DNA from 3 places in the Rhizobium sp. GW821-FHT14E12 genome. Region 3 is predicted to be linked to each of the others. Evidence: riboswitches for the same ligand, from Rfam matches in the RefSeq annotation. Region 3 holds a riboswitch; each other region holds the start of a gene.
What was found. Region 3 has a riboswitch for cobalamin ahead of nrdH (glutaredoxin-like protein NrdH). Riboswitches for the same ligand answer to the same signal wherever they lie in the genome.
Positions count from the first base shown of each region.

Region 1 (6,509 bases), on a different contig from region 3:
CGACAGGGGCGTCGCAGCTGAACAGGGCCACGGCCTTTGTGCCTGGATTCCCGTTTCCTCCGAACAGTTTGCGATGGTGACACTCGCGGCGCGCGGTATCGCCGTTCATCCCGGCGCGAAATTCTCCAACCTGTCGAGCAATCATCTGCGCGTTGCGACCGCGACGCTCTCCGACCGCTGCGAGGAGGTTGCAAGCTCGATTGCGTTGTCGGCCATCTATGACTGAGGCACTCTATCAACGAGCTTAGCCGGCGAGCACCCCATCGCTGTTTTGCACACTGGGCACCTCACGGGGCCGCGTGCAGCAGAGGACGAAACGCCGATAAAGCAGCGTCCGCAGCCGATTTCTCAGATTGGTGGTCCGTCGCTGGGCAGCGGCGATCGGTAGATGGGAACCGATCTCTATGCCCTCGAAGCCTGCGGCTTCAATCAGCGGCGCAAGCCTTTCCACGGTGAGCCCGGCGCCAAACGGCAGCCGCCCCATGATGCTCTGATGCCGGTCGCTCATCGCGCCGTCATAGTGTGGATCGATCCCGGCCACGCGGTCGATCAGGCCGATGGCGAAAGAGGCGAACCGTCCGACAAGCGTGGGCTTCGCCCAATCGCCGTCAAAGATCAGAAGCTTTCCGCCCGGCTTCAGAACCCGGTACCAGTCCGCGAATGCCTGATCCGGTTCCGTCAGCGTCCAGACGAGATGGCGGCAAACGACGGCGTCATAACCGGCATCAGGCTCCATCGTCCGTTCCGCATCGGCGAGGATAAAGTGCACACCTTCCCGCTTGGCATGTTTACGGCGTGCAACCGCGAGCATCGCCTCGGAGAAATCGAGCGCCGTCACTTGATGACCAAGAGACAGCAACACGTTGGTCACCTCTCCTGTACCACAGGCAAGCTCGAGTACCTTCAGCGGCGCGCGGCCAAGACCGCGTTCAACTGCCGCGGCCCAAGCATTCAGTTCTGGCCCAGGAGGAATTCGGTGACCGAAGGCGAGGTCGAAAGTCTTGGATCGTTCCGACCAGTATTCACGGATATCTTCTTTCAGATGATGATTATGGCCCTGCATGTTTACGACGCCCTGGCCTTGGCGCCCTCGGGCTGGATGTCATCGATGACGCGTAATGACCGGCGCGGAGCCGCCGTCGCCCGGTAGCGGATCAAGCAGCCGCCGTCATTATCGTGCTCCACCTCGACATCCACGCCAAACACATCGCGGATGCATTTCGCCGTTAACACCTCACACGGCGTACCGAGCGCCACCAGTCTTCCATTGTTCATGACGGCGAGGCGATCGCAGAACATGGCGGCGTGATTGAGATCATGCAAGGCTGCGACCACGGTCAGGTCCTGCCGGCGCACAAGATCCAGCAAGCCGATCTGGTGGCCGATGTCGAGATGGTTCGTCGGCTCATCGAGGAGCAGGATCTTTGGCTGCTGTGCGAGCGCGCGGCCAATGTGCAATCGCTGGCGCTCTCCGCCCGAAAGCGTGTGCCACAGCCGGCCGGAAAGATGGAGCATGTCGACATTGGCAAGGGCAGCTTCGACGATCGCGTCATCCGTCGCCGACCAGGGCGATAACGCACCGAGATAGGGCGTGCGGCCGAGTTCAACGGCCTGTCTGGCGGTGATCCGCTCGCCGGTATCTGCCTGTTGCTCCACCAGGGCCAGACGCCGGGAGAGTTCGCGCCGCCCGAGAGAGTGGATCGGCGTGCCATCCACGAGGATCTCCCCGGTCTTCGGCTTGCGGATGCCGGACAGCATCATCATCAGGCTCGTCTTGCCTGAGCCGTTCGGCCCGATGATGCCGAGAAACTCGCCAGCACGGACATCCAGCGATATATCCTGCACAATGGCTTGCCCGCCGGCATTCCACGAAACATTCCGTGCCGACAGGTTCATGCGCGTGCTCTCTTCTGGCTCAAGATCAAGGCGAAGGCGGGCGCTCCGACAAGAGCGGTGATCACCCCGATCGGCAGGACCTGGCCGTGTATCAGGGTGCGCGACAGGATGTCGGCCGCAATCATGAAGATGGCACCGATCAGGGCCGCTGCCGGCAGAAGCACGCCATGGCGAACACCCACCAGCATCCGCGCCGCGTGCGGGATGACCAGTCCGACAAAGCCGATGGAGCCGACGATCGACACCATGACGGCGGTCATCATGGCGGATGTGCCGACGAGCACGAGATAGGTGCGACGCACCGAAATGCCGAGCGAGGCCGCCGATTCTAAGCCGAAGGTGAAGGCATCGAGCGACCGGGCATGCCAGAGGCAGATGATGAGCCCCAGTAGTGCGGCGGGAATTGCCAGCCAAGCATCCGGCCAGCGCACGCCGGAGAGATTGCCGAGCAGCCAAAACATGATGCCGCGCGCCTGTTCGGCCGTCGCCGCCTTGGTGACGATGAAGGAGGTGAGCGCATTGAAGAGCTGCGAGCCCACGACCCCCGCCAAAATGATCGCGGCCGTCCCACGCCCGGCCCTGACGGCCAGCAAGGCAACGAGGGCGAAGGCGACGAGCGCACCGAGGAAAGCGCCCATCGGCATCGTCAGGACGCCCGCGCCCAGCCCGAGGATCGCGACACCGACGGCGCCGGTGGAGGCGCCGGCGGAAATTCCGAGAATGTAGGGATCGGCCAGCGGATTGCGCAACAGCGATTGCAGCACGACGCCGGACAGGGCCAGTGCCGCCCCGCAAGAGGCTCCAACGACCGCGCGGCTCAGCCGATAGCTCCAGACGATACCCTCATCGATCGGTTCGAGCGGATAACCGGCGCCCCAAAGCCGATTGGCCACGGTCTTGGCGACGGTCTCAAACGGGATCGAGGTCTCGCCGATCGCCGCGCCCAGCCAGAGCGCGGCAACAAGAATGGCGAGCGCCAAGGCGATTGTACCCGTTCGCCCGATCGATGAAAGAGCGCGACTCACTGTGTCAGGCCGGCCGCAGCGATGGCGTCAGCAAGCGCCTCTATGCCTTCGATGGTACGAATGGTCGGGTTCATCGCCTGCGCATCCATCTCGAAGATATGACCACTTTTGACGGCGGGCATCAGGCTTGCGACAGGATCCTTTTCCAGGAATTTCCGCTTAGCCTCCGCGCTATCCAGCGGATAACGGCGCCGCTCCATGGCAGCCGCCACGATCATGCTTGGATTGGCCTTGGCAATGGTCTCCCAGCCGACGGTCGGCCACTCATCATCGGTCTCGATGACATTCTTGATGCCGAGCGCCGACATGATGTAGCCCGGCGCGCCGTTGCGGCCCGCCACATAGGGATCGGCATCCTTGGCGCTGGAAAACCAGAAGACGGCGGAAAGCTTGCCCTGTGCGGAAGCAACCTTGGCACGGGCTGCCGCTTCGCGCTGCTTCAGATCATCGACCACTTCCTCGCCCTTGTCCTGCACATTGTAGATCTTCGCGAGATCGCGGATCTCCTGATAGACGAGACCCATGGTGAAGACCTGATGGCGAACGCCGTCACTGGAGGCGGAGTTCTCCTTGCCGACGCAATCCGACGGCGAGGTATAGACCGGGATGCCCAGCTCTTCGAACTGCTCCGGCTTGGCGACCACGCCTTCCGGCCCGACCTGCCACTGGAACTGAACAGTGACGATATCCGGCTTCTTTCCGACGACGCTTTCGAAGCTCGGATCGTTGTCGGCAAGGCGCTCGATCTTGGCGTTGACATCCTCATAGCCCTTGAGCACCGGCCCAACCCAGAGTGCTGTGCCGACCACCTTGTCGGCAACACCGAGGCGATAGAGGATTTCCGTCGTGCTTTGGCCGATAGAAACCGTGCGCGACGGCGCCTTCTGGATGGTGATCTGCCGGCCGCAATTCTGGAGCGTGAGAGGGTAGCTGGTTTCAGCCGCTCCCGCCTGCCCCGGCAAGCCGGCGACGATCAACGACATGGCAAATAAACCGGCGCGCAATGGCCGCTTGAAAATGGTCTTCATCATAATTCCCCGAAGTGATGTGAACGCCGCCCGAAAAGGGCGGTGGTGAAGGTCAGAATGCCCAACAGGCAGTCCGAGCGGTCGAATGATCGTCAAAATTCGGGGAAGGCAGCGCACCAAGGCGCTGCGAAGCGTGAAGGATAGTCATGTCCTGCTCCTGTTTCGGGCATCCCCGCCCGTGACATTGGATAGATCTTCGACGGCAGGTCTCCTGGCTCACGGATATCAGTCGTCCATCTGCCTTCCCGCATCCGATCGACGCAGTGGCACGGCACCTTTCGGCGCCACGAGGATGGACGGCAATCCGCTTACAGTTGCGGGGGCAGCCACGGTCTCAGTCCCTTTTGGGTCGTCCTCACCGTGTTCCCTATTAATCCCCTCGGAGTCATCGTCGGGGAACCGTCGCGTCCAGTTATGCCAAGCACGACGGTTGCGTCAAGCTGCGAAGACGCCCACTTGAAAATACCCCTCGCGACCATCGTCGATCTCAGTGTCATGGTAAACCAATTCGGTAATGTAATAACATTACACTCGCTATCAAACTTTCTGGCGCCTGTCCAGTTCACATGATCCAATCTGTGAAACGCTGGGAATTATTAGCCGATACCGGCACCATCAAGCAGTGCCATGCGTGACGGCCGGCCGACGGCTCCGCACGGAAACGATAATCCGGCTACGGGTCACATTCATTCTCTTGGCAGGCCTTCCGGCCGGAGATGCTTCTTGAGTGCGGCGATGCGGAAGATGGCATTCGGGGCGCCATATCCCCGGTAACCACCGCGCTGAACGATCTCGAAGAAGAAGCCCTCACCGAAGGTGCCGCTATAGAGCTGGAAGAATTCGCCGTGCTCGTCGCGGTCGTAGAGAATGTTCTCTGCCTTCAGCCGCTCGGTCAGTTCCGGATCGAGACCGAAGCGCGCTTCGACATCACCGTAATAGTTCGGTGAGATGGGCAAGGGCTGGAAACCGTTCTTCCTCAGTGCTTCCGCTGTCTTGAAAATGTCGTCGGTCTGGAAGGCGAGGTGCTGCACACCGGAGCCGAACTTTTCCGCGATGAAGTGACCGGCGAGCGTCCGGCGGTTCTCCGCGCCGTTCAGCGTGATCCGCAGCGTGCCGGCGTCATTTTCCACCACCTGGCTACGCACCACGCCGGCCGGATCGATGATGTCGACCATCGGCGTCTTGTGGGTTTCGAAGATCGAGCTGTAGAAGAGAAGCCAGGTCAGCATTTCATCATAGGCGACCGTCTGGGCGATGTGGTCGACATGCCGGAGGTGGGCCGGCACGACCTCCACATCGTCCTCGACGGCCAGGAAATCGATTTCTGCGAAATGGCCGAGATCGCCCTTGTCGTCGATGAGATAGATCAATCCGCCGCCGACGCCGCGGATCGCTGGCATCTCCACTTCACCCGGGGCAACCGGCTGGCCGAAGGGCTCAGCGCCGAGAGCAACGGCGCGGGCAAGCGCAGCCTGGGCATCGTCTACGACAAGCGCCATCGCATAGGCCGAAGTGCCGTGCACGGCAAAGGAGGAATTGGCAAATCCCGCTCTGTCGGTATTGACGAGAATGCGGATATCGCCCTGCTGAAAAAGACTGACCGTCTTCGTCCTGTGCACCGCGACCTTGCGGAAGCCGAGCGTATGCAGGAGGCCGGTGAGATCGCCCGCATCGTCCTCGTCGGTGGAAAATTCCACGAAGCCCACACCTTTTACCGGTACGCGCTCGGGCATAGCCGGGACGCTCAGACCGCTGGCATTGGGATTGCGCCGCACCTGGTCACCGAGATAGATCAGCGAGCGATATCCGTCGGCAGCGATTGAGCGCGACGAGCCACCGCGGAACTGGTCGTTGAAGATTTCCAGCGAGAAATAGCCATCATAGCCGGTCTCGGCGACAGCCGTCGCAAAGGCCGTCACGGGCAGATCGCCCTCGCCCGGCATATTGCGGAAATGCCGGCTCCAGTAGAGCAGGTCCATGTCGATGAGCGGCGCGTCCGCCAGCTGGACGATGAAGATCTTGTCCTTTGGAATGGAGCGGATCGAATTGATGTCGATCTTGCGCGACAGCGTGTGAAAGCTGTCGAGGATCAGGCCGATATTGGGATGGTCGGCCCGACGCACAATTTCCCACGCGTCACGATGGTCGTTGATGTGCCGGCCCCAGGCCAGCGCCTCGTAGCCGACCTTCAAGCCGCGCTTCGCGGCGCGCTCGCCGAGTTCATGGAAATCGGCCGCCGCCCGGTCGATGCCGCCGAGCGAAGCCGGCGAGACATTGGAGCAGACCAGCACGAGATCGGTGCCGAGTTCCTGCATGACATCGAACTTGCGCTCCGCCCGGTCGAAGGTCCGAGACCGAAGCGGCTCCTGCATGCCCTCGAAATCACGGAAGGGCTGGAAGAGCGTGATCTCCAGCCCGTGGTCGCGCACCATCCGCCCGACATCGGCCGGACTGCCGTCGAAAGCCAGGAAATCATTCTCGAAGATTTCCACCCCGTCGAAGCCAGCCCGCGCAATCGCCTCAAGCTTTTCCGGCAATTCCCCACTGATCGATACAGTCG
Region 1 covers NZ_JBXAPH010000002.1:228,561-235,069, reverse strand. The annotation lists gene AC1RO0_RS09275 (aminotransferase-like domain-containing protein) at 1-226, shown strand, start outside; gene AC1RO0_RS09270 (class I SAM-dependent methyltransferase) at 245-1,063, opposite strand; gene AC1RO0_RS09265 (ABC transporter ATP-binding protein) at 1,066-1,896, opposite strand; gene AC1RO0_RS09260 (FecCD family ABC transporter permease) at 1,893-2,921, opposite strand; gene AC1RO0_RS09255 (ABC transporter substrate-binding protein) at 2,918-3,949, opposite strand; cobalamin riboswitch at 4,134-4,367, opposite strand; gene AC1RO0_RS09250 (bifunctional sugar phosphate isomerase/epimerase/4-hydroxyphenylpyruvate dioxygenase family protein) at 4,636-6,509, opposite strand, start outside.
Region 1: linked by a shared signal. The riboswitch ahead of AC1RO0_RS09255 (ABC transporter substrate-binding protein) and the one ahead of nrdH (glutaredoxin-like protein NrdH) in region 3 are both predicted to bind cobalamin.

Region 2 (6,509 bases), on a different contig from region 3:
CTGCCTCCCGCAACGCATGCTTTTCGCCGACGATGGCGGCGAAGCGATCGAGAAGGGCGGAGGAGGGGGCGGCGCTGCTCATGGCGTGTCCTTTACCGAATGGCGTGTGGTCGGATTTACTCTCTCGGCGCGGCCGCGCGTTGCAGCCTGTCGTTGATGGCCTCGCCGAGGCCCTCGTCCGGAATGTTGGAAAAAGCGATGGTCGCAGCGCCGCTGGCATCGGCGCGCTTCATGAAGTCGAAAAGATTGGCGGCGGCCTCGGCAAGATCGCCGGACGGGCTGAGGTCGAGCACGACCGCTGCCGTCTCGATGCCGGCAATATCGGGCCTGCCGAAGCGGATCAGCGCTTCGCCTGAGGAAACGGCGGTGGCGTCGAGTCGCACCGCGGCACCCGGCGCATAATGCGAGGCCAGCATCCCCGGCGCTTCGATGGCCGCCGACGCGCCATTCTTGCGTTTCAACAATTGACCCGCGATCCGCTCGATCTCGTCGGCCGCCAGCCCACCGGGCCTGAGCAGGCGCATCTCGCCGTCCTCGACCTTGACGATGGTCGACTCGACACCGACGACCGAAGCTCCGGCATCGAGGATCAGCGAGATCCGCTCGCCGAGATCGTCATGGACATGATCGGCGCTGGTGGCGCTGATCTTGCCGGAGGTATTGGCGCTGGGAGCGGCAAGCGGCCGTCCGAAAGCGCGGATTAGCTCGCCGGCAAAGCCTTGGGGTATCCGGATGCCGACCGTATCGAGCCCGGCAGTCGCCAGCGGATGAATGTCGCTCTCCGGACGCAGCGGCAATACCAGCGTCAGCGGACCGGGCCAGAAGGCTTCCGCCAGCTTACGCGAGATGGGATCGAAGATCGCATAGCGCTCGGCCATGGCGAGGTCGCTCATATGGCAAATCAGCGGATTGAAGCGCGGCCGGCCCTTGGTCTCGTAGATGCGGGTGATGGCGGCGGGGTTGGTGGCGTCGGCGGCAAGCCCGTAAACCGTCTCGGTCGGCAGCCCGATTGGCAGACCTTCGGCGAGAGTTGCCGTTGCCGCCGCTATTGCCGCCTCTGGATGCTGGAGAATATCTATATGTCGCGCCATGGCCTGACCGATTGCCGTTCAGGCCGTTCTTATGCTTTTCAAGTTTGGGGATCAATGATCAAAGCTGGCGAATGATGTCGCGGAGCTGTTCGTTGCGCGCGCCGAGCAGCAGCACATTGCGGACGGCGATCTGGGGATCATGGGTGTGGAAGAGCACGCCGTTGCCGCGCACGTCGCGATTGATCGTCAGCTTCTTCTTTGAAACGTCCTCATCCGGCCTTATGGCGACGGCGAAATACATCCGCGAATATTTCAGGCTGATGTCTTCGAAGAAATTGTCATTCTGGCCGAGGCGGGCGAAGAAATTGGCGATGTAGAAGGCCCAGCTCACCTCTTCGTACTGCGCGAATTGCGTCCGCGCCGCCGTGACGTGGCAATAGCCGAGATGCGGCGTATCCCTGAGCGTGTGATGGAAGATCAGTTTGGGAAAGCGGATCGACTGGTGAAAGCTGTTGAGCCGGCCATGGGTCGTTTCGCCCGCACTCCTGAGCTTGTTCGCCGTGCGTTCGGCCACTTCCTCGAAGGTGAGGTAACGTCGCTCCTCGGCGAGCCAATGCGTCTTGTCGCGGTTGATGCGGCCGGTGCGCAGGAATTCCGTATATCCGGGTGCCGGCAGCGTCGGCTCCGGGTCGGCGGGTTTCTTGGCATCGAAATATCTGAGCTTTGCCATGCCGGCTCGCCATGGAGGTCTGAATACCACATGATAGATTGCCTAGCTTGAGCCGGGCTGAAGCGCGTGCCTTTGTCGGCGGATTGTTGAAGAGGGAAAGAACCATGCCTGGCATTACCGACCTCAAGCAGCTGCTTGCCGGCATGAAGCCTGATCTCGTCGAGGGTGAGCTCGTCTATTGCAGCGTGCCCGCCTCGTCGCTGGCGGATTACATCCATATGAATCCGGTTGGACTGTTTCAGGAAAGGGAGGGTGTGACGCTGATCTTGCCGGTCGAGGCGGCTCGACAAGCGGGGCTCCCGGCCGAGTCGGTGATGCGGATGATCACCCTCGAAATCCACTCCTCGCTGGAGGCCGTGGGTCTCACGGCTGCCTTTGCGACGGCGCTCGGAAACGAGGGGATCAGCGCCAATGTCGTTGCCGGTTATTACCATGATCATATCTTCGTGCCGGCGGCCGATGCCGCGCGTGCAATGGCGGCGCTACAGGCGCTTTCGGCTGGGCAACGCCCAGTTTGAGGTGTGCTCGCAAACGGCTTTGTCGCAATTAAGACAAAGCGTCACCGTTGCTGTGCTGTCCGAGTAGAAAACGATGCTGCTCGTGGACGCATAAGGATTTGAATTGTCTTCCGATATTTTGATTCCGCCGTCTCCGTGAAACTCTTCTTTGGTCTGTCGTCAATTTCGAAGCGGATGTCGCATTGCAGCAGAGCGGCGAGAAGGGCGCGGATTATGATGGTATCAATCTCAAGGTGCCGCCCGCTAGGGGGGCGGAGAATTGGGAAGCCGGTCGAAATCCGGCGCTGCCCCCGCAACGGTGGTGGAGTAAGGCATGGCGAATGAAGCCACTGGGCAGAGATAGCCTGGGAAGGTGCCATGGGGTCCTCTAAGGGGACCGCTCCAGAGCCCGGAAACCAGCCTTGGGGAGACTGATTTACTGACCGCGGCGGGCGGTCGGGACATTGCGTTGCGGTCGTTCGCGGCCGATCGTGCATGTCCTCTGCCTGCTGATCGCTACCGCGCAAGGATAGGCAAATGGACATCAGCAGCAACGTTTTGCGGCAATTGAAGAACCGCCGTGAGGGCTTCAGCCTGGAGCAGCCCTTTTATACCGATCAGGATTATTTCAAGCTCGATATGGAAATGATCTATTATCGCGACTGGCTGTTCATCGGCCATGATTGCGAAGTACCGCGCGCCGGCAATTATTTCACCGTCCAGATCGGCGACTATCCCGTCGTCATCGTTCGTGGTCGCGATCAGGTCATCCGCGCCTTCCACAATAGCTGTCGCCATCGCGGCTCGCGCGTCTGCACGTCCGAGCGCGGTTCTTCGGCAAAGCTGGTCTGCCCCTATCATCAGTGGACCTACGAACTGAACGGGAGCCTGCTCTTTGCCCGCCATATGCCGGAGGATTTCGACAAGAGCGAGTTCTCGCTGAAGCCGGTCCATTGCGAAAGCGTTGGCGGCTATATCTTCATCTGCCTTGCGGATCAGGCGCCGGACTTCGCGCCGTTCCGCGCCATGGTCGAGCCCTATCTCGTCCGCCACCGCCTCGGCGAGACCAAGGTCGCCTTCGAAAGCACGATCATCGAGAAGGGCAACTGGAAGCTCGTCTGGGAAAACAATCGCGAATGCTATCATTGCGCGGCCAACCATCCCGAACTCTGCCGCACCTATCCGGAAGCGCCGAGCGCGACCGGCGTGCAGGGCGCCAAGGACGATCCGGTGATTTCGGCGCACTGGGCGAAGTGCGAGGCGGCAGACCTTCCAAGCGAATTCCGCATGTCGCCGTCCGGCCAGTTCCGCGCCGCACGCATGCCGCTCATCCAGGATGCCGAGAGCTACACCATGTCGGGCGCGCGCGCCGTGCAGCGGCCGCTCTCCAACGACGTGCTGGAAAGCCATATAGGCACCTTGCTGCTCTTCCACTATCCGACGACATGGAACCATGTGCTTGCCGACCATGCGATCACCTTCCGTGTGCTGCCGCTCGGCCCCGAACAAACGCAGGTCACGACCAAGTGGCTCGTCAACAAGGACGCGGTCGAAGGGGTCGACTATAACATCGACGAACTCACCCACGTCTGGACCGAGACCAACGATCAGGACCGCCGGATCGTCGAGGAAAATGCCTTCGGCATCCGCTCGCCCGCCTACCAGCCCGGACCCTATTCGCCGGAAGATGAAGGCGGCGTGATGCAGTTCGTCGAATGGTACGCGAATTTCATGATCAACCGGCTGCAGGGCGATCAAGCCAAGCTGTCGGCGGTTGCCTGAGTTATGAACATGACCGTCTCCCTCCGCCATCAGCACCTGGACCAGATGAAGCCCTGGAGCGACAGGCAGCATCTGCTCGAATGCCTTTCGGCAACGCCGGAAGCACCCGATGTGATGACTTTCACCTTCCGCTCCGACAAGGATAACTGGTTCCGCTATCTGCCGGGCCAGTTCGTCACCCTGGAGCTGCCAGCGGCTGCGGAGCCGGTCATGCGTACCTATACGCTGTCCTCGACCCCGTCGCGCCCGCTCTCGATCGCCATTACCGTCAAGGCGCAGAAGGACAGCATCGGCACGCGCTGGATGTTCGAGAACCTGAAGCCCGGCATGCGTGTCAAGGCTTTCGGTCCGCTTGGCGATTTCAGCCATGTCCGTCATCCCGGCGAGAAATATCTCTTCGTTTCCGCCGGCTCCGGCGTCACGCCGATGATGGCGATGACGCGCTACATGTCCGATACCGCGCCGCTGTCCGACATCACCTTCATCAATTGCTCGCGCAGCCCCGCCGACATCATCTTCCGCTCGGAGCTGGAATATCTCGCCCGCTTCATGCCGAACCTCGATCTCGGCTTCATTGTCGAAGGCTGCGGCCGCACCGATCTCTGGTCGGGGCTGAAGGGCCGTATCGACAAGGCGAAGATCGGGTTGCTGGCGCCCGATTTCATGGACCGCACGATCTTCTGCTGCGGCCCGGAAGTCTTCATGGACGCCGTCCGTTCCATGCTGGTAGCCCACGGCTTCGACATGACGCGCTACCATCAGGAAAGCTTCCAGCCAGCGCAGGCGGCAACGCCGCTGGCCGAAGTCAGCGATGACGCCTCCACGGAAGCGGCGACGTCGATCAGCTTCACCATGGCCGGCAAGGATGTTCCCTGTGCGCCCGGCCAGACGATCCTGCAAGCCGCGCGCGGCGCCGGCGTGCGTATCGGTGCGGCCTGCGAGTCGGGTCTCTGTGGCACCTGCCGGGTGATGAAGCTCTCGGGCGAGGTCGAGATGAGCCACAATGGCGGTATTCTCGACGACGAGATCGAGGAAGGCTACATCCTGGCTTGCTGTTCGCGTCCGAAGACGGATGTTCAGATCGAAGCCTAAAGCAATTCCAGGAAAAGTGCGCAGCGGTTTTCCGTCCGGAATTGTGTCAAAAAACTGGATAGAGCGGTGAAGCGATTCTATGAAGCGCTGAACCGCTCTAGAAATCCTGGTAGTTCAGCTCGTTGACCTCGACCGGTGTCTTTTGCTGGGTCGAGGCGGTGACGACCGGGTCGATCATCAATGATACGAGCGTCTGCAACGGCTCGACACAGCGCGGCGCCTCGGCGATCATCATGTCGGGCGCCGGCATCGGCTTGGCGGGCAGGAGATCGCCCTGCGGCCAGACCTTGGCCAGTTGCAGCTTGGTCATCGGCACGACATTGACGTCGATGTCCTTCAGGGTCCCCGGTACCCGGTAGGGGCAGCTCTTGTCCGAACAATTGTCGGAGGAGGCGAATTGCCAGAGGGCATAAGTGTCCCAGTTGCCGAGCGGGAAAGTGCCCTTCAGGTCGGATTTGTAGCGCGCATACCATAGCGGCAGCCGCGCCAGGATCGGATAATCCTGGCGGTGGTCGGCGATGTATTGAGCGGTGTTGTGGTTGGTATAGAGGATCGGATAGCGCCCGGTCCTCACCTTAATATGGCCGACGAAGACTTGCGCGTCGGAGAGCGACATATACCGCAGGACGTCCAGGCCCTCGATATCGAGCACCATCAGTTCGTCCGGTTTCGGATCGGCGTAATCGAGAAAATGATTGGCCTGATCGACCGGATTGCCCGGCCGCCCGAGATGATAGGCACCCCATAGCAGCCCATTCATTTTCGCCAGCATACGCCGTGTCTGATAGAGCTCGCGGCTGACCGCATATTTGCGCCACATGGTCTTGCAGTGCGCGAAGGTGTCGCCGGCATGGTCGCCGGTGCAGCTGAAGCTCTCGGGCAGGCCGTCGGAAGCCTTGGAGATGAAGGCGGAGATGCGCTTGTCCTGCAGGAGCTGCTCCCAGTCGATGGTGTTCAGCTCGTAGGCATCGATGATGAGAGCGTTCTGCGGATCGGTCCAGGGTTGGCTTTCACCGGCCGCAAGCCTGGAGGCCAGTCCCAGCAACGCCAGGACCATCAGGAGACTGCAAATCAGAGGGTGAGTCTGCCGGTATCCCTTCATGAATTGAGGGTAAGGATGAGTGGTTAATCCCGGGTTAAGAATGAGATCGCTATAAATTTACCGTGGAGTCTGTGCATAAGGCCTTAAATAGGTGCATATTTAAGGTTGGACTAAATGTCCGCGCGACTTGTGGATGCGCAGAGCAGTAAGGGGGGCTGTCCCCGATACTTAACATTGTTTGCTTGAGCACAAGACAAGCCAGGGAATGGAGAAGTAAATGCTTGGTTTCCGTGCGAGAATTGCGACTATCGCTCTTTCGGCCGCCGTGGCTCTGA
Region 2 covers NZ_JBXAPH010000019.1:23,215-29,723, forward strand. The annotation lists gene AC1RO0_RS30715 (FAD-binding oxidoreductase) at 1-82, opposite strand, end outside; gene AC1RO0_RS30720 (L-threonylcarbamoyladenylate synthase) at 117-1,091, opposite strand; gene AC1RO0_RS30725 (DUF6656 family protein) at 1,150-1,761, opposite strand; gene AC1RO0_RS30730 (ACT domain-containing protein) at 1,866-2,279, shown strand; cobalamin riboswitch at 2,494-2,697, shown strand; gene AC1RO0_RS30735 (aromatic ring-hydroxylating oxygenase subunit alpha) at 2,796-4,040, shown strand; gene AC1RO0_RS30740 (FAD-binding oxidoreductase) at 4,044-5,132, shown strand; gene AC1RO0_RS30745 (glycoside hydrolase family 25 protein) at 5,230-6,234, opposite strand; gene AC1RO0_RS30750 (BA14K family protein) at 6,452-6,509, shown strand, end outside.
Region 2: linked by a shared signal. The riboswitch ahead of AC1RO0_RS30735 (aromatic ring-hydroxylating oxygenase subunit alpha) and the one ahead of nrdH (glutaredoxin-like protein NrdH) in region 3 are both predicted to bind cobalamin.

Region 3 (6,509 bases):
GCCGCGAACATGACGAGCACCAGGGGTTCGAAGCGGTTCAGCCACCCAAGTATCCCCGGCTTGCGGGGCTGCTGATCGCTCATGCGCGGCCGCCCATCTGAATCGTTGTCATTTCGTCTCCTTTGGATTCCGGTCGAGGTGTACCACCGGCCAAATCCATGCGGCAACGGGAAAAGCGCTGCTCGCGAAACGGTGTGTTTTCGGAAATGACCGGCGGTGTCGGCTCAGAAATTCCAATCCTCGTCCTCGGTCGCTACCGCCTTACCGATGACATAGGACGATCCCGAGCCTGAGAAGAAGTCATGGTTCTCATCGGCATTCGGCGAAAGTGCCGACAGGATAGCCGGATTGACCTTGCAAGCGTCCGGTGGGAACAACGCCTCGTAACCGAGATTCATCAGCGCCTTGTTGGCATTGTAGTGCAGGAATTTCTTGACGTCTTCCGTCAGGCCGACACCGTCATAGAGCGCTTCGGTGTATTTTGCCTCGTTGTCATAGAGCTCGAGCAACAGGTCGAAAGCAAAGTCCTTGATCTCCTGCCGGCGTGCTTCCGGAAGCTGGTCCAGGCCCTTCTGGAACTTGTAGCCGATGTAGTAGCCGTGCACGGCCTCGTCGCGAATGATGAGGCGGATCATGTCGGCGGTATTCGTCAGCTTCGCCCGGCTTGACCAGAACATCGGCAGATAGAAGCCGGAATAGAAAAGAAAGCTTTCGAGAAAGACGCTGGCGACTTTCTTCTTCAGCGGGTCGCCGGAGGCATATTGCTCCATGATCAGCGCCGATTTGCGCTGCAGGAACTCATTCTCCTCCGACCAGCGATAGGCGTCGTCGACATCCGGCGTCAGGCACAGCGTCGAGAAGATCGATGAGTAGGACCGTGCATGCACCGCCTCCATGAACGAGATGTTCGACAGCACCGCTTCTTCATGGGACGTCTCCGCATCCGCCATCAGCGTCACCGAACCGACACCGTTCTGGATCGTGTCGAGCAGCGTCAGGCCGGTGAAGACGCGGATGGTGAGCTGCTGCTCCTCGGGTTTCAGTGTCGCCCAGGAAGGGATGTCGTTCGAGAGCGGCACCTTTTCCGGCAGCCAGAAGTTCCCCGTCAGCCGGTTCCAGACCTCCAGGTCCTTGTCGTCTTCGATACGGTTCCAGTTGATGGCGCGCACCGCTTTGGAACGCTTCGGCGTGTTGGTTTTCACTTGGATATTCATCTTGTTCCCCAGGGTATCAGAGCGCGCAGGACACGCAGCCCTGCACTTCCGTGCCGGACAGCGCCATCTGGCGAAGGCGGATGTAGTAGATGGTCTTGATGCCCTTCTTCCAGGCGTAGATCTGCGCCTTGTTGATGTCGCGGGTCGTCGCGGTATCGCGGAAGAACAAAGTCAACGACAGTCCCTGATCGACGTGCTGGGTGGCCGCCGCATAGGTATCGATGATCTTCTCAGGCCCGATTTCGTAGGCGTCCTGATAGTAGTCGAGATTGTCGTTTGTCATGAAGGCCGCCGGATAATAGACGCGGCCGATCATGCCCTCCTTGCGGATTTCGATCTTTGAGACGATCGGATGGATAGAGGAGGTCGAGTGGTTGATGTAGGAGATGGATCCCGTCGGCGGCACAGCCTGCAAGTTCTGGTTATAGAGGCCCGATGTCATCACGGCCTGCTTCAGCTCCAGCCAGTCTTCCTGCGTCGGAATGTCGATGCCTGCGGTTTCGAACAGTGTTCCAACCCGCTCCGTTGCAGGCTTCCATTCCTGTTCGATGTATTTATCGAAATAGTCGCCAGAGGCGTATTTCGAATTCTCGAACCCCTTGAAGCTGCGCTCCCGCTCCACTGCCAGGCGATTGGAGGCGCGGATGGCGTGATAGGTCACGGTATAGAAATAGATATTGGTGAAATCGACGCCTTCCTCGGAACCGTAGAAAATCCGCTCGCGAGCGAGATAGCCATGCAGGTTCATCTGGCCGAGACCGATCGCATGGCTCTCATCATTGCCCTTTTCGATCGAGGGCACCGACGAGATGTGGCTCATGTCGGAGACCGCCGTCAGCGACCGTATTGCCGTCTCGATTGTCTTGCCAAAGTCGTCCGAATCCATGGCCGCGGCGATATTCAGGGAGCCGAGATTGCAGGAAATATCCTTGCCCATATGCTCATAGGAAAGATCGTCCCTGTAGGTGCTTGCCTCGCTCACCTGAAGGATTTCGGAGCACAGGTTGCTCATGGTGATGCGCCCGGCGATCGGATTGGCGCGGTTCACCGTGTCCTCGAACATGATGTAGGGATAGCCGCTCTCGAACTGGATTTCGGCAATCACCTGGAAGAAATCGCGCGCCTTGATCTTCTTCTTGCGGATACGGTTGTCGGCCACCATCTCGCGGTATTTCTCCGTCACGGAAATTTCCGTGAAGGGCACGCCATAGACGCGCTCGACGTCGTAGGGCGAGAACAGGTACATGTCCTCGTTGTTCTTCGCGAGTTCGAAGGTGATATCAGGGACGACAACGCCGAGCGACAGCGTCTTGATCCTGATCTTCTCGTCGGCATTCTCGCGCTTGGTGTCCAGGAACCGCATGATGTCGGGGTGATGCGCGTTCAGATAGACCGCGCCCGCCCCTTGCCGGGCACCGAGCTGGTTGGCGTAGGAGAAGCTGTCTTCCAGCAACTTCATCACCGGAATGATGCCGGATGACTGGTTTTCGATATGCTTGATCGGCGCGCCGGCCTCGCGGATGTTGGTGAGCGAGAGCGCGACGCCGCCGCCGCGCTTGGAGAGCTGAAGCGCCGAGTTGATCGAGCGTCCGATGGACTCCATATTGTCCTCGACACGCATCAGGAAGCAGGAGACCAGTTCGCCGCGCTGCTTCTTGCCGGCATTGAGGAAGGTCGGGGTCGCCGGCTGGAAGCGGCCAGCAATGATTTCGTCGACCATGTCCTTGGCAACCGATTCATTGCCCTGCGCCAGGGTCAGCGCCACCATGCAGATGCGGTCTTCGTAGCGCTCGAGGTAACGTTTTCCGTCAAAGGTCTTCAGCGTGTAGCTGGTGTAATATTTGAACGCCCCGAGAAATGTCGGGAACCTGAACTTCTTCGCATAGGCGTGATCGAAGAGATCGCGCACGAAGTTGAAGGAATACTGGTCGAGAACCTCGCGCTCGTAATAGCCCTCGGTCACCAGATAATCGAGCTTCTCTCTGAGGTTATGAAAGAAGACGGTGTTCTGGTTGACGTGCTGGAGAAAATACTGCTTCGCCGCCAGCCGGTCCTTGTCGAGCTGGATTTTGCCGCCCTCGTCGTAAAGGTTCAGCATGGCGTTCAGCGCATGATAGTCGAGCTGCGTTTCGGTGGCCTTCACCGGGCGTTCGTGTGTGAGCGTGTCCAAAATCGTTCCAATCCATCTCTGACATTGGCGACGTCCTCTTCCGTGCCGATCAGCTCGAACCTGTAAAGATACGGCACCTGGCATTTGGCGGAGATGATGTCGCCGGCGATCCCGAAGGTCGCTCCGAAGTTGCTGTTGCCCGCGGCGATCACGCCTCGGATGTTCGATCGGTTCTCCGTTTCGTTCAGGAAACGGATCACCTGTTTTGGAACCGCGCCCTTGCCGCTGTCGCCGCTATAGGTCGGCACCACGAGGACGAAGGGCTGGTGGACACGGAAAAGCTCATCCGGACGGGCCGGTATTCGCACGGCGTCCAGGCCGAGCTTGCCGATGAAGCGATGGGTGTTCTCGGACCGGCTGGAGAAATAGACGATCTGCCCCATCGACGGCTGTTCCATCAGGCAAGCGCGCTGATCATGTCGGGCCGGAAGCCCGCCCAGTGCTGCTCGCCCGCGACGACCACCGGGACCTGGCGGTAGCCGAGGCCCTGCACCAGTTCGAAGGCGGCATCATCGATGGAAACATCGATGATCTGATAGTTGATGCCGTGACGGTCGAGTGCCCTTGTGGTTGCGGTGCATTGGACGCAGGCGGGCTTGCTGTAGACGGTGATGCTCATGATTGTCCTCGTATCTTTGAAAGGCGCACGATATCGTTCGGACATCCGCCGATGCCCGTTCGAAGAAAATGAAGATGGGTCAGCACACGCCCGGATTCGGACGTGGACGCGCGGCTACTCGCGCAGGGACTGGCTTGATAAATTCGACATGGACTTCACCCCGAAGTTGACTGATCGCAGGAGTTCGGGGAGGCGTGTACGAGCGGCGTCATTCCGCAGTACATCGCGACCTTCCGGACACCCCGCCCGTGGACGTTTTGTTTGAGGCAGGTCTCCTGGCTCGCGGGTCGTTGCATCGATCCTCGCCTTCCCGAAACATCATGCTTCAGTGGCTTTCGCTGGATAGATGCTCGCCGCTTACAGTTGCGGGGGCAGCTCCGGAATTGCGGCGCCCATAATGGACAGTCGCGCACCGTATTCCCGTCTTAGCCTCCAATCCTTGCGAATCGGAAGAACCTCGAACACTAGATATAGTAGACGAGGTTGGAATTTCGTCAATCGATATGATGACATGCCGTCGCGTTTCGTGGGGATAGAGCAACGCCGCCCTTGGGGAGGCGTTGCTTTCCTTCGTTCCGTTGCCTCTTCCGGTGAGCCAAATTCCCGTGCTTGCCTTCACTGGTCACAACCCTAGTTTTCATATCTGGGGAAATACAGCATTATGGGGCGGTATTTTCGGGGACGATCGCGTTGGGACTGTATGAACGGTTTGTTCGGATAGCGTTCATGTTGAGTGCAATATCACCCATCCATGCCATCGATATCAAAGTGAGGAGCGAAGGATGTTTAGACGTTTTGCACGAGTTTCTTTCATCGCGTTGGCCGGCTTGGCCGCAACGCAATTGATGCCGTCTGTCGCCATGGCGCAGTATTACGGCGACGATGACGGATACAGGCAGCCGCCAAGATGGGACCGCCGGCAGGATCAGGACTGGGATGGTCCGCGCAGGGATCGTGACCGTGGTGACCGTGGTGGTTGCAGCCGGCGCGACCTTATGGATGCCGCCCGCCAGGAAGGTTTCCGACGCATTGATTCGGTCGAAAACAATGGGCGACGCATTGTCGTTCGCGGCTGGAACGACGGTGGCCCCGACCGCATGGTCTTTGCCAATCGACGCGGCTGCCCGGCCCTCAATTGAGGCGCAGGCATTATCCGCCGCGACCAATGTAGCCGGCGGGCCGAAGCATGGCGCCAAGGCATGATTTCGATCGTGCCTTGGACAGGCATTCCAGCTATCCGAGCGCGTCGGCCATCCTGATGAGGTCGGCGACGGATCCCGCTTGCATCTTGCGCATCGCCTGGCCGCGATGAACCTTCACCGTGATTTCGCTCAGGCCGAGTTCGGCGGCGATCTGCTTGTTGAGGCGTCCGCGGGCGACGAGCGCCATCACCTCACGCTCCCGCACCGTCAGCGTCGCAAACCGCTCCCGCAGATCGGTTGTCGCAGCGTCCTGGCGAAGCCGGGCGCGATCTTTTTCCAAAGCTTGCCGAAGGGCGTCGAGAAGATCCTGTTCCCGAAAGGGCTTGAGCAGAAACTCCGTAGCCCCGGCCTTCATCGCCCTCACGGACATAGGCACGTCGCCGTGGCCGGTCAGGAATATGATGGGCAAGGGATTGCCGGTCCTTGCCAACTCGTCCTGGAAATCAAGGCCGCTTGCATCCGGCATCCTGACGTCAAGGACAAGGCAGGACGGACCATCGGATCGCTGGTGGCCGAGGAAATCCCGTGGCGATGGGAAGCTGCTGACGTCATAGCCGACCGAGCGCAGGAGGCTGTCCAGTCCGTTCCGGACGGATGGATCGTCGTCGATGACGTAGATGGTCGGTTTCTGCTCCGGCATGGTCATCCTCTCACTCCAGTATCCCACGGCAGGATGAAGCCGAACACCGCGCCATGCGGGAAGTTGGGCGCCGTATAGACCGTGCCGCCATGCGCCTCGACGATCGACCGGCTGATCGCCAACCCCATCCCCATTCCTGTCGTCTTGGTCGTGAAGAAGGCTTCGAACATCTTGTCGGAAGTGGCTGGCGGCACGCCCATGCCGGTGTCGCGCACGCTGACCGTTATCTTCTTGTCGTCAGCTGCGGCGCTGACCAGCAGTTCGCGTTTCTCCGCATCGACGCCCGCCATCGCTTCGATGGCATTGATGACGAAGTTTAGGATCACCTGCTGCAGCTGGACTCGATCGCCCGTTACGGATGGTAGATCGTTGGCAAGTTCGGTGCGCAGCAGGATATGGTTTTCGCGAATCTCGCCACGGACGAGCGCCAACGCCTCGGTGATCGTCTCGGCCATGTCGATGCTGTCGCGCGATGGCGCTGTTCGCGCAACCAGGCTGCGGACGCGGCCGATCACCTCGCCGGCGCGGCCCGCATCCTTGACTATCCTGTCGAGCGCGCGCCGTGCTTCCTCCTGGTTGGAGGGTGCCGCCGACAGCCAGCGTAGCGCGGCGTTGCCATTGGCCACGATCGCGGTGATCGGCTGGCTCACCTCATGGGCGATGG
Region 3 covers NZ_JBXAPH010000010.1:108,017-114,525, forward strand. The annotation lists gene AC1RO0_RS27230 (phosphatase PAP2 family protein) at 1-83, opposite strand, end outside; gene nrdF (class 1b ribonucleoside-diphosphate reductase subunit beta) at 225-1,214, opposite strand; gene nrdE (class 1b ribonucleoside-diphosphate reductase subunit alpha) at 1,231-3,384, opposite strand; gene nrdI (class Ib ribonucleoside-diphosphate reductase assembly flavoprotein NrdI) at 3,354-3,767, opposite strand; gene nrdH (glutaredoxin-like protein NrdH) at 3,782-4,003, opposite strand; cobalamin riboswitch at 4,252-4,478, opposite strand; gene AC1RO0_RS27255 (hypothetical protein) at 4,786-5,142, shown strand; gene AC1RO0_RS27260 (response regulator transcription factor) at 5,237-5,845, opposite strand; gene AC1RO0_RS27265 (sensor histidine kinase) at 5,848-6,509, opposite strand, start outside.